2 regions of the Thalassotalea fusca genome follow, and region 2 is predicted to be linked to the other one. Evidence: predicted binding sites of a transcription regulator. Region 2 holds the regulator's gene; the other holds the start of a gene.
What was found. Region 2 encodes LexA, which represses DNA repair genes until DNA is damaged. Its sites were predicted from a motif close to TACTGTATNNNNATACAGTA; they were not measured.
Positions count from the first base shown of each region.

Region 1: the regulator LexA is predicted to act here: its motif matches at 1,900-1,919, upstream of ACSLUK_RS06790 (DNA recombination protein RmuC).

Region 1 is NZ_JBQRUN010000004.1:153,128-158,515, reverse strand. It holds gene ACSLUK_RS06795 (S9 family peptidase) at 1-1,809, shown strand, start outside; gene ACSLUK_RS06790 (DNA recombination protein RmuC) at 1,966-3,357, shown strand; gene ACSLUK_RS06785 (GGDEF domain-containing protein) at 3,477-4,667, shown strand; gene ACSLUK_RS06780 (sodium-dependent transporter) at 4,868-5,388, opposite strand, start outside.
Region 2 is NZ_JBQRUN010000002.1:119,883-125,270, reverse strand. It holds gene ACSLUK_RS02940 (winged helix-turn-helix domain-containing protein) at 1-302, shown strand, start outside; gene ACSLUK_RS02935 (SUMF1/EgtB/PvdO family nonheme iron enzyme) at 457-2,121, opposite strand; gene lexA (transcriptional repressor LexA) at 2,320-2,934, shown strand; gene coxB (cytochrome c oxidase subunit II) at 3,532-5,013, shown strand; gene ctaD (cytochrome c oxidase subunit I) at 5,025-5,388, shown strand, end outside.

The sequences.
Region 1 (5,388 bases), on a different contig from region 2:
AACGAGGTGCGCCAGTTAACTAGCCATAACAAGTCTGAAAGCAATGTGGTTTTTGCGCAAGACAGCCAAAGCATCTATTTTCTATCTTCTCGAAGCGGTAGCTCACAAATTTGGCAACTACCGTTATTTGGTGGTGAGGCAAAGCAAGTGTCATTCCTGCCGGTTGACATCAATGGCTTTAAAATCAGTCAAGATGGGAAGCAGTTTGCTTTATCGATTACAACGTTTGCTGGTTGCACTAATTTTGAATGTATCAAAACGGCCAAGCAAGAAGCTGAAAATGAAAAGCACAATACGCGTGTTTATGATCAGTTGATGGTGCGCCATTGGGATCACTGGCTTGATCGATTCAATGAGCATATATTCCTTGGCCACGTAAATAGCAAAAACCAACTAACCAATGCTCAAGATATTATTGCTAATTGGAAAAGTGATATTGCGGGGATTGGTCAGGTGGCGTTTCACCCTGATGGTAAGTCGTTAGTGTTTTCAGCCAAAGCACCAAGTAAAGATCAGGCATGGACAACTAACTTTGATATTTTCCAGTGGGATATCAGTAAACAAACATTGACGAATTTGACCGAGACAAACACTGCTTGGGATGCCAAGCCTGTTTTTTCTCCAAACGGACGTTACTTAGCGTATCTGGCGATGGCCAAACCTGGTTATGAATCTGATAAATTCGCGATTAAAGTTATCGACAATAATACTGGGCAAGTGAAATCTGTTGCGAGTCAGTGGGATCGTTCAGTAAGCGAGTTAGTATTTGCCGACGATAATCGTACGTTATATGCCACAGCACAAGATATTGGCCAAAAGAGCATATTTGAAATTCACCCAGAATTTGGTGATGTTCGAGCAGTCTATAGTACAGGAACGAATGGTGATATTCACGTTGTTGATAACACCATATACTTTACCCGCCATACGCTAAATGCCCCTAAGGATTTGTTCAAAATTGCTCGAGACGGCTACGGCCTAACGCAATTAACCACGCTTAATAAAGACAAGCTAGCAAACATCTATTTTGGTAACTACGAGCAGTTTGATTTTAAAGGCTGGAATGGTGAGAAGGTGTATGGATATTGGATGAAGCCTGCCAATTATCAGTCGGGTAAAAAGTATCCGGTTGCGTTTTTAGTGCATGGTGGACCACAAGGCAGCTTTGGCAACATGTTCCATTATCGTTGGAATGCACAATTGTGGGCGGCGCAAGGCTATGGTGTAGTGATGATCGACTTCCATGGTTCGACAGGCTACGGACAAGCATTTACTGACTCTATTGCGCGTGATTGGGGCGGAAAGCCACTTGAGGATTTACAAAAAGGTCTAGATTTTATCGTTAAGCAACAACCATGGCTTGATAGACAACGTACGTGTGCATTAGGAGCATCGTATGGTGGATATATGATGAATTGGATTGCGGGTAATTGGTCTGATGGCTTTAATTGTTTAGTAAACCACGCTGGTCTATTCGATATGCCAAGTTTTTATGGTTCAACGGAAGAATTGTGGTTTCCTGAGCATGACTTAGGTGGTGAAGTGTGGAAGCAAGGTTCTGATTATCAAAAATTTAATCCGGCGGCTTTTGTTGAAAACTGGAAAACACCTATGCTAGTCATTCAAGGTGAGCTTGATTATCGTGTGCCGTATGCGCAAAGCTTAGGCGCGTTCACGGCACTGCAAAGACAAGGTATTGAAAGTCGTTTAGTGATGTTCCCTGATGAGGACCATCATATTCGCAAGCCGGACAATCTGATTAAATGGTATCAAGAAGTATTTGCTTGGCTTAATAAATACACGAATTAACAAATCATCACCGAATGATTTAAACGGCTCACAGGGATTTTCTTGTGAGCCGTTTTTTTTATTACAATTTCATATCACTTGTGGTTTAATGGCTGTAATTATTTACAGTGTTTTTTTGTGTTTATGTCGCTAGATAACCTAACCAGTGAACAGTTAATGTGGGCCTTACTAGGCGCAATCGCCATTTTTATCATCGGCAGTATGATGGTGATAATCTTTTTACGACGTCTATATAAGTTACAGTCGCTGTTAGTTGCTAACCAGTCAGAATTTGCGCTCGGGATGTCAATGCGCTTCGATACTATCGACAAGCAGCAACAAGCGTTTGTTCAACAATCACAGATATTTGCTCATGGACAAGATAAGCAATATATCGAGCTTGCTAGGCAACTAGAGCAATATATTGCAGATCTTAAAATGAAGCTCATGCGCCAGCATAATGAATTTAGCCAACAACAAATGACGGCAATAGCTGCCCAAAACGAGAAAATTCTTTCAACGTTGCACGTTCACCAAAAGAGCTTTAATGAGAGCCAATTAAAGTCTGTTGACCAGCTTGTTGATCATTTAACCAAAGCGTCAATGATTAATCGTGAAGAACAAGCCAAATCGCTACAAGCTTCAAGTGATCAATTAACTAAACAAATGCAAGTATTAACGGAATCTACAGAAAACCGCTTGAAAGAAATCAGTGCGGAAGTAGAAAAAAGGTTAAGCGAGGGCTTTGACAAAACAACTAAAACTTTTAACGACATTTTACGCCGTCTGGCCCTAATTGATGACGCCCAAAAGAAGATTACTGAATTATCAAACAATGTCGTAAGTTTGCAAGAAGTGCTGGCGGATAAACGTTCACGTGGTGCGTTTGGTGAAGTGCAACTCAACGCATTAATTAGAAATGTTCTTCCGGAGCAGCATTTCGCGCTGCAGCACACGTTGTCTAACGGTAAAATCGCCGACTGTGTGCTGTTTTTGCCTGAACCAACTGGCAACGTAGTAATCGATTCTAAGTTTCCACTAGAAAGTTATCAGCGAATGATGGATGTCCAGCTTTCTGAAAGTGATCGTAAGCTAGCATTACGTCAATTTAAAGCTGATATAAGAAAACACATTAATGATATCAGTGAAAAGTACCTTATTGAAAAAGAAACCTCAGATGGCGCATTAATGTTTATTCCTGCGGAGGCGGTATTTGCAGAAATTCATGGTCATCATAGTGAGCTTGTCGAATATGCAAATAAAAAGCGTGTGTGGATTTCCTCGCCTACTACATTAATGGCGATTTTAACAACGGCACGTGCGGTTATTAAAGATGAAGCAACACGAGAACAAATCCATATTATTCAGGCGCACTTGGGCGAATTAGCCGCAGATTTCAACCGATTTAAAGGGCGTTTTAATAATTTAGCCAAACATATTGATCAGGCCGCGATGGACGTAAAACAAATTCATACGTCGGCTAATAAGATTTCAGGCCGCTTCGAGAAAATAGAGCAGGTTGAATTACAAGGCGAACCTAAACATGCGCTAGAGCGTGTTAATAGTTGATGCAAGTAGGTACTTGCCGAACACTTGGTGCATTAAAAGTTGCATCGTTTTGATTCTGGCATTAGCTTATAAGCTCAGAGGCGTAAAACAATAATAATTGACTGTGGTAGGAGTACTAATTGCTGCATAAATTAAACGGCATTAAAACAACGTTGTGGACGAGTTTACTCGTATCCTTAACGATGTTTTTTGTGACATATAGCCAAACTTTTTTACTGACAAAGCAGCCATTAATCGAACAGGTATTATATGGTCTAATTGGCGTAGCTCTCATATTAACAGCTCAGTTTGGGCGTAGCCGTTTTACCTTTTTAACATTGGTTTTGTTTGCTTATATCGTGGTTGTCCAGCACGAGCTTATACCTTCTGTGACCTTGTCATCGAATAAAAACTGGTTTTTCTTAAGTTTTATTTTTTTCTTAGTTTACCTCTCAATGGTGAAAGACAGAGGGTTAATGTCTGTACACTTGATAATGCGTGTGATAGGCATTGTTTCATGTGTGGCTCTGGCTAAGCTGTGGCTGATGGGACATGTTATTGCGATTGACTACCTTAAACATCATGAGTTTGCCGCTGCATTTTGGTCTAATTCTCAAATAGAGTTACCGCTATTCATATCAGTCATTATCTTGTTTTGGCACAGCATTCGTGACCCTAATTTGTTAAAGGCAGGGTTACTTACAACCTCAATTATTTGGTTATTAACGTATTATCAGCAAATCGACTTACCACTTTCATTTATCATTACATTGCTGATCGTACACTTTATCGCGGTCATAATTATCGATTCATATTATTTGGCTTACCGTGATGAATTAACCAAATTACCCTCTCGTAGAGCCCTTAACCAAATGGCGCTCTCGTTAGGGCGTCGATACACGGTGGCGATGATGGACATTGATCACTTCAAAAAGTTTAATGATACATATGGCCATGATATTGGCGATCAGGTGCTAAAATTAGTAGGAGCCAAGCTGGCGCAAGTCAAAGGGGGCGGGCGTGTATTTCGCTATGGAGGGGAGGAATTTACCGTAATCTTCCCACGAAGAACGGCAGAAGAGGCTGCTTTTGAACTGGAACGAATTCGCCAAGCGATTGCTGACTATAAGATAGTGATCAGGCACCCTGTTAGAAAGACAAAAAAGGCGCGCGCTTCGCAATCAAATGCCCCAAACAAAACGGTAAGTGTGACGATTTCAATTGGTGTTGCGATGCGACAAAACAAGAACACGTTTGAGCAAACCATTAAACAGGCGGATGAAGCGTTATATCGAGCCAAAAAGAATGGTCGAAATAATGTGAGTTATTAAGATGTAATACACCTTTCTTGCATTAATCGCCATCGCGATTATGCGAGTACCTAGCGCAGTTGGCCAAGAAGTGTTATTTGCGGTTGAAAATAGTTGGCCGCCTTATGCTGATATAAATGGCAATGGAATGTCAAAATCACTGAGTTACCTTTATGTGTTAACTCAGTGATTTCATAACCAGTTATTTTGAGAATCGTTAGCTAGTTTAAAATTGCCACATTAACAAATACGACACTTAGCAATAGCGGGCACACGTACCTCAAATAATTCCCCCATATCGGCAACCATTTGCGACCAGTTTGTAGCCCTTTATCACGCAGCTTATTACCTCGGTTCCATAACCAGCCAACAACGATAAAATAAAACAAACAGCTTAGCGGCTGCATAATGGTGGTTAATATACGAATAACCGCACCAAATAATGCATCGAAGAAGGCAATGAGGGTCATGCTGGCAATAAGCACAATAGTCGACACTAACAAAGTGGCTTTCTTTCGAGAAAACGCTTTGTCTTCAACTAAATAGGCAACAGGTACTTCAGTAGAAGAAATCGTAGATGTAAGTGCGGCGATTGATAGTAATGAGAAAAATGCGAATGCCACTACGAGTCCAATTGTGCCTAGCGTATTAAATAGCTCTGGTAAAATGTTAAAGATTAATTGACCTTCGCCAATTAACTTACCCTCACTAAATACATCTTGACCTGCATGTTGTGCAACGA
Region 2 (5,388 bases):
CACAACAATTACTGAGCCAAGCGGTAACAGTCAATGCGGATAACGCTTATTTAAAAGCACTTTATGCAAGGGCTAGCAAGCAGCAGACTGAGTTTATTCGTTATGCAAAGGAAGCCTTCGAATTGGCGCAGTTAGCGGGTATTAATAGCATCAGCTTAGATGCAGCACTAATGTTATGTAGCAATCCAGATACGCAAACAGATTTTGACTTCTACTCGCAATTTATTAGTGAAAACGCGACAGCAAATTGGCGTAAGAACAATCAGAATGTACTCGCATCATTAAGCTTAATTGAACAGTAAGCGAGTTTGATTAGTAGAAATTACGCATTGACTGCCTAAATCACCTTGGTGTTTAGTCAATTGATTGCAAACAACGCCAGAAAAGAAAGAAATAAAGAAAAGAACCAGCAATAGCTTGATACAAATGGCTATTGTTGGTTCAAATAATCAGTGACTAAGATTGTTCAATCGAAAACCAATTGAGTTTCCAGTCATTGTCGAGCGATCTCAATGTAATTGTATGTTTGCCTTTTTCCAAATGAATGGTTCCACCGTTTTGCGTTTTCCAGTCATGGTAGCCGCCTGTTGCGTCAATTTTTTGAACTGTGAGTTTTTTGGACTCGTTGTAAATTTCAAATCCTAGGGTGTTCCTCGGAGATGCAACACGATAAGACAGCTGATACGCACCTGATTTAGGAACTTCAATTTGATAGCTCATCTCAGCACCTTCACCGATGCCTACAGCACCTGTAAGGTTATAGCCTATGCGACGAGATTTATCTGAGGTAAATGAAATACCAGTGTTGTTTTTTGTATCGGTTATTTTAGTCGCCCATTCGGCTTCAACTTGCGCGGGTAGCTTAACCCAACTAGCCGCTTTAGTTACTGGGGGAGCATAGGTGCTTTGTGTGTGTCGCCTAACTGCAACCACTGTATAATCATAAGCATGCGCTGGCACGTTGCCATCTATAAACTGCATTTCATCAATATTATTGGCTATCATCTTAAACATTTTTCCCGGTAGTGCATTGCGATAAACGCGATAACTAACAGTATGGTCATGCTGATCGTTGTCCCAGGTTAGCCTAACACTATTACTGTTTTGACTAATCTGAAGATTTTTTACCGGCGCGGGGATTTCGGGTAGCAAATCACGGCGTTTCTGTGCTTGTTGTTGAGCAAATTCAAGTGATAGGATGAATTGCCTAGTTTCGTTCGAAATCGGTGGGATTTGGTTATCTATTACCAACCTAAATCCGTTGACACCACCAGAAAATATCTCGTCTGTTGAACGGCGGTTAGCTAATGGAAAGTGACTCCAGTGCCAGCTACTACCACGGACTACACGACGATCACACTTACCGTCAATACGTGCAGAACCATCTGTTGGTGCACCTTCATAAGTTCCTACGTAGCAATCGGAGAGAAACTCGACTACATTGCTGACCATATCGTGTAATCCAAATGGGTTTGGCTTGTACATGCCAACGATACTGGCGTAGCCAGAATTATCTTCGCAATTTGCAACTTCACCGGTCCAATTGTAGTAGCTTGTATTGTTATTGAGCTGCAATATGCTTTCACCGCGTCGATCTCCGGTATTTTCATAATCACAAACGAGCGTATTGTCTTTATCATCTCCAAAGTAATAATCGGTTTTAGTTCCAGCACGCGCAGCATATTCCCATTCGGCTTCAGAAGGTAGTCGATAGGGTCTGCCAGTTTCTTTTGCTAACCATTGTGCGTACGCATTAGCGGCTTGCCAGTTGATACACACAACAGGCTGATGTTCACTGGTGTTTAGCCTGTTGGTTTCCCAATTTCCTTTGCTGGGCAATAAAAACCACACATCTAACTCGTGTCGGCACGTTTGAGGTACAGGATAATTGGTCATTTCAACGAAACGACGGAATTCAGCAACAGTTACCTCGTACTTACTCATGCCAAAAGACTGGATGTTTACGGTGTGAATAGGCTGTGCATTAGCACGGCTAGTTGACCCCATTTTGAAACTGCCAGCAGGGATTTGTACCATGACAGGTTCGATTGGTTTATTGATAGCGTAGGACACACTGCTAGTGGCAATACTCATAGCAATTAAAAGCTTAGTTATTTTCATAGTTATTCCTCGTAAAAGACTGGCGCAATATGAGCAATAGCGCGGTGAAAAGTCCTATGAAAAACCTAGCTTTAGCTAAAAATAGAAAAATTTTAGAAATATGAATAGATAATTTCTGATTAAATTCAGTACATACCTTGCGTTTATTTACAGGCTGTATACAATGACAGTGATACTGTTCAAAAATACAGGGCTGTTATGCGACCACTTACCCCAAGACAACAACAGATCTTTGATCTGATTAAAGAGAAAATATCAGCGACCGGCATGCCACCAACACGTGCGGAAATTGCTGATTTTTTTGGTTTTAAATCGGCAAATGCGGCGGAAGAGCATTTAAAAGCTCTGGCCAAAAAAGGTTACATTGAAATGTTGCCAGGAACCTCGCGTGGCATTCGACTAGCTGAAGAGTATGCCGAAGAACAAGGACTACCACTTATTGGCCGTGTCGCTGCAGGAGAGCCAATTTTGGCGCAAGAGCACGTTGAAGAGCGTTATCAAATTGATGGTAATCTTTTCCACCCTGCAGCGGATTATTTGTTGCGGGTAAATGGCGAAAGTATGAAAGATATTGGCATATTAGATGGTGATTTACTGGCTGTGCATCAAACGACTGATGTGCAAAACGGTCAAGTAATCGTGGCGCGTGTAGAAGATGATGTTACTGTTAAGCGCTTTAAAAAAGAAGGTAATGTGGTGTATTTACATGCTGAAAATGAAGACTTTGCACCGATCAAAGTAGATCTCGCTAACCAACATTTTAATGTTGAAGGAATTGCCGTTGGTGTAATTCGTTCTGCTGACTGGATGTAATTGTTTTATATATCATCGCTAACTATTAGGTTTATTGGCGGAATGTTCAATAAGCCTAACTTTTACCGTTTTTTGAATCTTTTCTTACTCTCCTAATTAAATCCAATACCAAACTTCCTATCTAACGCGTTTTCAAACGAGTTTTAGATTAAAAAGTAATCAGTAAAAATTTTTCACGAATTTGTCAAATCAGCTTTTTTTCGAGTGCCTGCTTAAAAATACGACAATTACTGTAGTTCGTGTCACCACTGCGTTATAGCGCTTTTAGAGTGGTAACTCTATTGTTTTTATTGCCATTTCTAAGCATAGCACGCTAAATTAAAAATTGACCTAGTTTAATAATTAAGTAATTCTAGATTAGAAAGTAAGCAATAATAAGAATATGGTGGTGTTACGGTTTCTTGCGGAAGTCAGTAGCAAACGCCAAATCAAAAATAACAACAGAAAAATAAAAATGACGTGCCTAGCATGAGCTGTGTATTACTGCCTAAGCATGACTTTACATTTAAAGGGCGGAGGAGATGTCGAGTGAAAAGACGTAACCTAGGTTGGCTGTTATTGGGGTTTTTAGTTTTACCCGGTATAGCTTGGGCTGAAATGGAACTTAATCTTACCCAGGGGGTAACAGAGATAAGTCGAGAAGTGTATGGCTTACACATGTTCGTGCTTTACATCTGTACGGTAATTGGGATAGTCGTTTTTGGTGCTATGATTTGGTCGATGATTTTTCATCGAAAATCGAAAGGCGTAACACCAGCAACATTTCATGAGAGTACAAAGGTTGAGATTATTTGGACGGTAGTGCCAATTCTCATTTTGATTGGTATGGCGATTCCTGCAACCAATACGCTCGTTGAAATGGAAAACAACGACAACTCTGATATCACTATTCAAGTCACTGGTTCTCAGTGGAAATGGCACTACAAATATTTCGATCAAGACATAGAGTTTTACTCTGTATTGGCCACTCCACGTGAAGAATATGACAATCTAAATGGCCAGTCAGCGGAAAAAGGTGAACACTACTTACTGGAAGTTGATCGTCACTTAGTTATTCCGGTCAATAAAAAAGTTCGATTCTTAATTACGTCTGATGATGTTATTCACTCTTGGTGGGTACCAGCGTTTGCTGTTAAACAAGACGCTAACCCAGGTTTTATTAATGAAGCTTGGACCATCGTTGATGAACCAGGGATCTACCGCGGCCAATGTGCTGAGCTTTGTGGTAAAGATCATGGCTATATGCCTGTTGTCGTTGAGGTAAAATCTGAAGCAGACTATGCCGCTTGGATTGATGAGCAAAATAGACTTATTGCAGAAGCTGCTGCAGCTGAGCAAGCGTCGTTAACTGCATCGCTGTCTAAAGAAGAGCTTATGTCGTTAGGTGAACAAACTTACACTGCGTATTGTGCAGCGTGTCACCAACCTTCAGGGATGGGATTACCGCCAGCATTTCCAGCCCTTAAAGGAAGCCCAGTTGCGACCACAGGGCCCATAAACACTCATATTGATATTGTATTGAACGGTAAGGCAGCAATGCCAGCCTTTGGTAAGCAATTAAGTTCAAAAGAAATCGCAGCAGTTGTGACTTATGAACGAAATGCATGGGGTAATGACACCGGCGATCTAGTGCAAGCCGCAGATGTTAAAGCTGCCAGTGGTGGCGCCAGTACCGCTGTACCTGCAGTGAGTGAAGAAGTTGTGGAGACGGTACAAGAAGCCGCTGCAGAAAAAGCACCTGCTGAAGACCTTTCAAAAACATATTCTATGGATGAGCTCATGGCGATGGGCGAGCAAGTATACAACGGTAAGTGCTTAGCATGTCATCAAGCTAACGGTGCAGGGCTACCTCCAGCGTTCCCAGCATTAAAAGGCAGCCCGATGGTGTTGGGTGATGTCAGTGCGCATATCGACATGGTATTAAATGGCAGCCAAAAGAACCCAGCAATGACGCCATTTAAAGATCAATTAACAAAAACGGAAATCGCGGCAGTGGTGACTTTTGAGCGTAACGCTTGGGGTAACGACACCGGCGATCTAGTTCAACCAGCAGATGTAGATGCTGCGAGTGCGAAGTAAGGGGAAGCATTATGACGACTGAAGCTATTCATGACTCGCATGACCACGAGCATCATGATCATAAAATGACGGGATTAAAGCGTTGGTTGCTAACAACTAACCATAAAGACATTGGATCTTTATACCTTTGGTTCTCGTTTATCATGTTTTTAACTGGCGGTGCCATGGCAATGGTGATCCGCGCAGAATTATTCCAGCCTGGTTTGCAAATTGTCGACCCAGATTTCTTTAACCAAATGACGACAGTGCATGGTTTGATTATGGTGTTTGGTGCCATCATGCCGGCATTTACGGGGTTGGCCAACTGGATGTTGCCGATGATGGTTGGTGCGCCTGATATGGCATTACCACGACTCAACAACTGGAGCTTCTGGA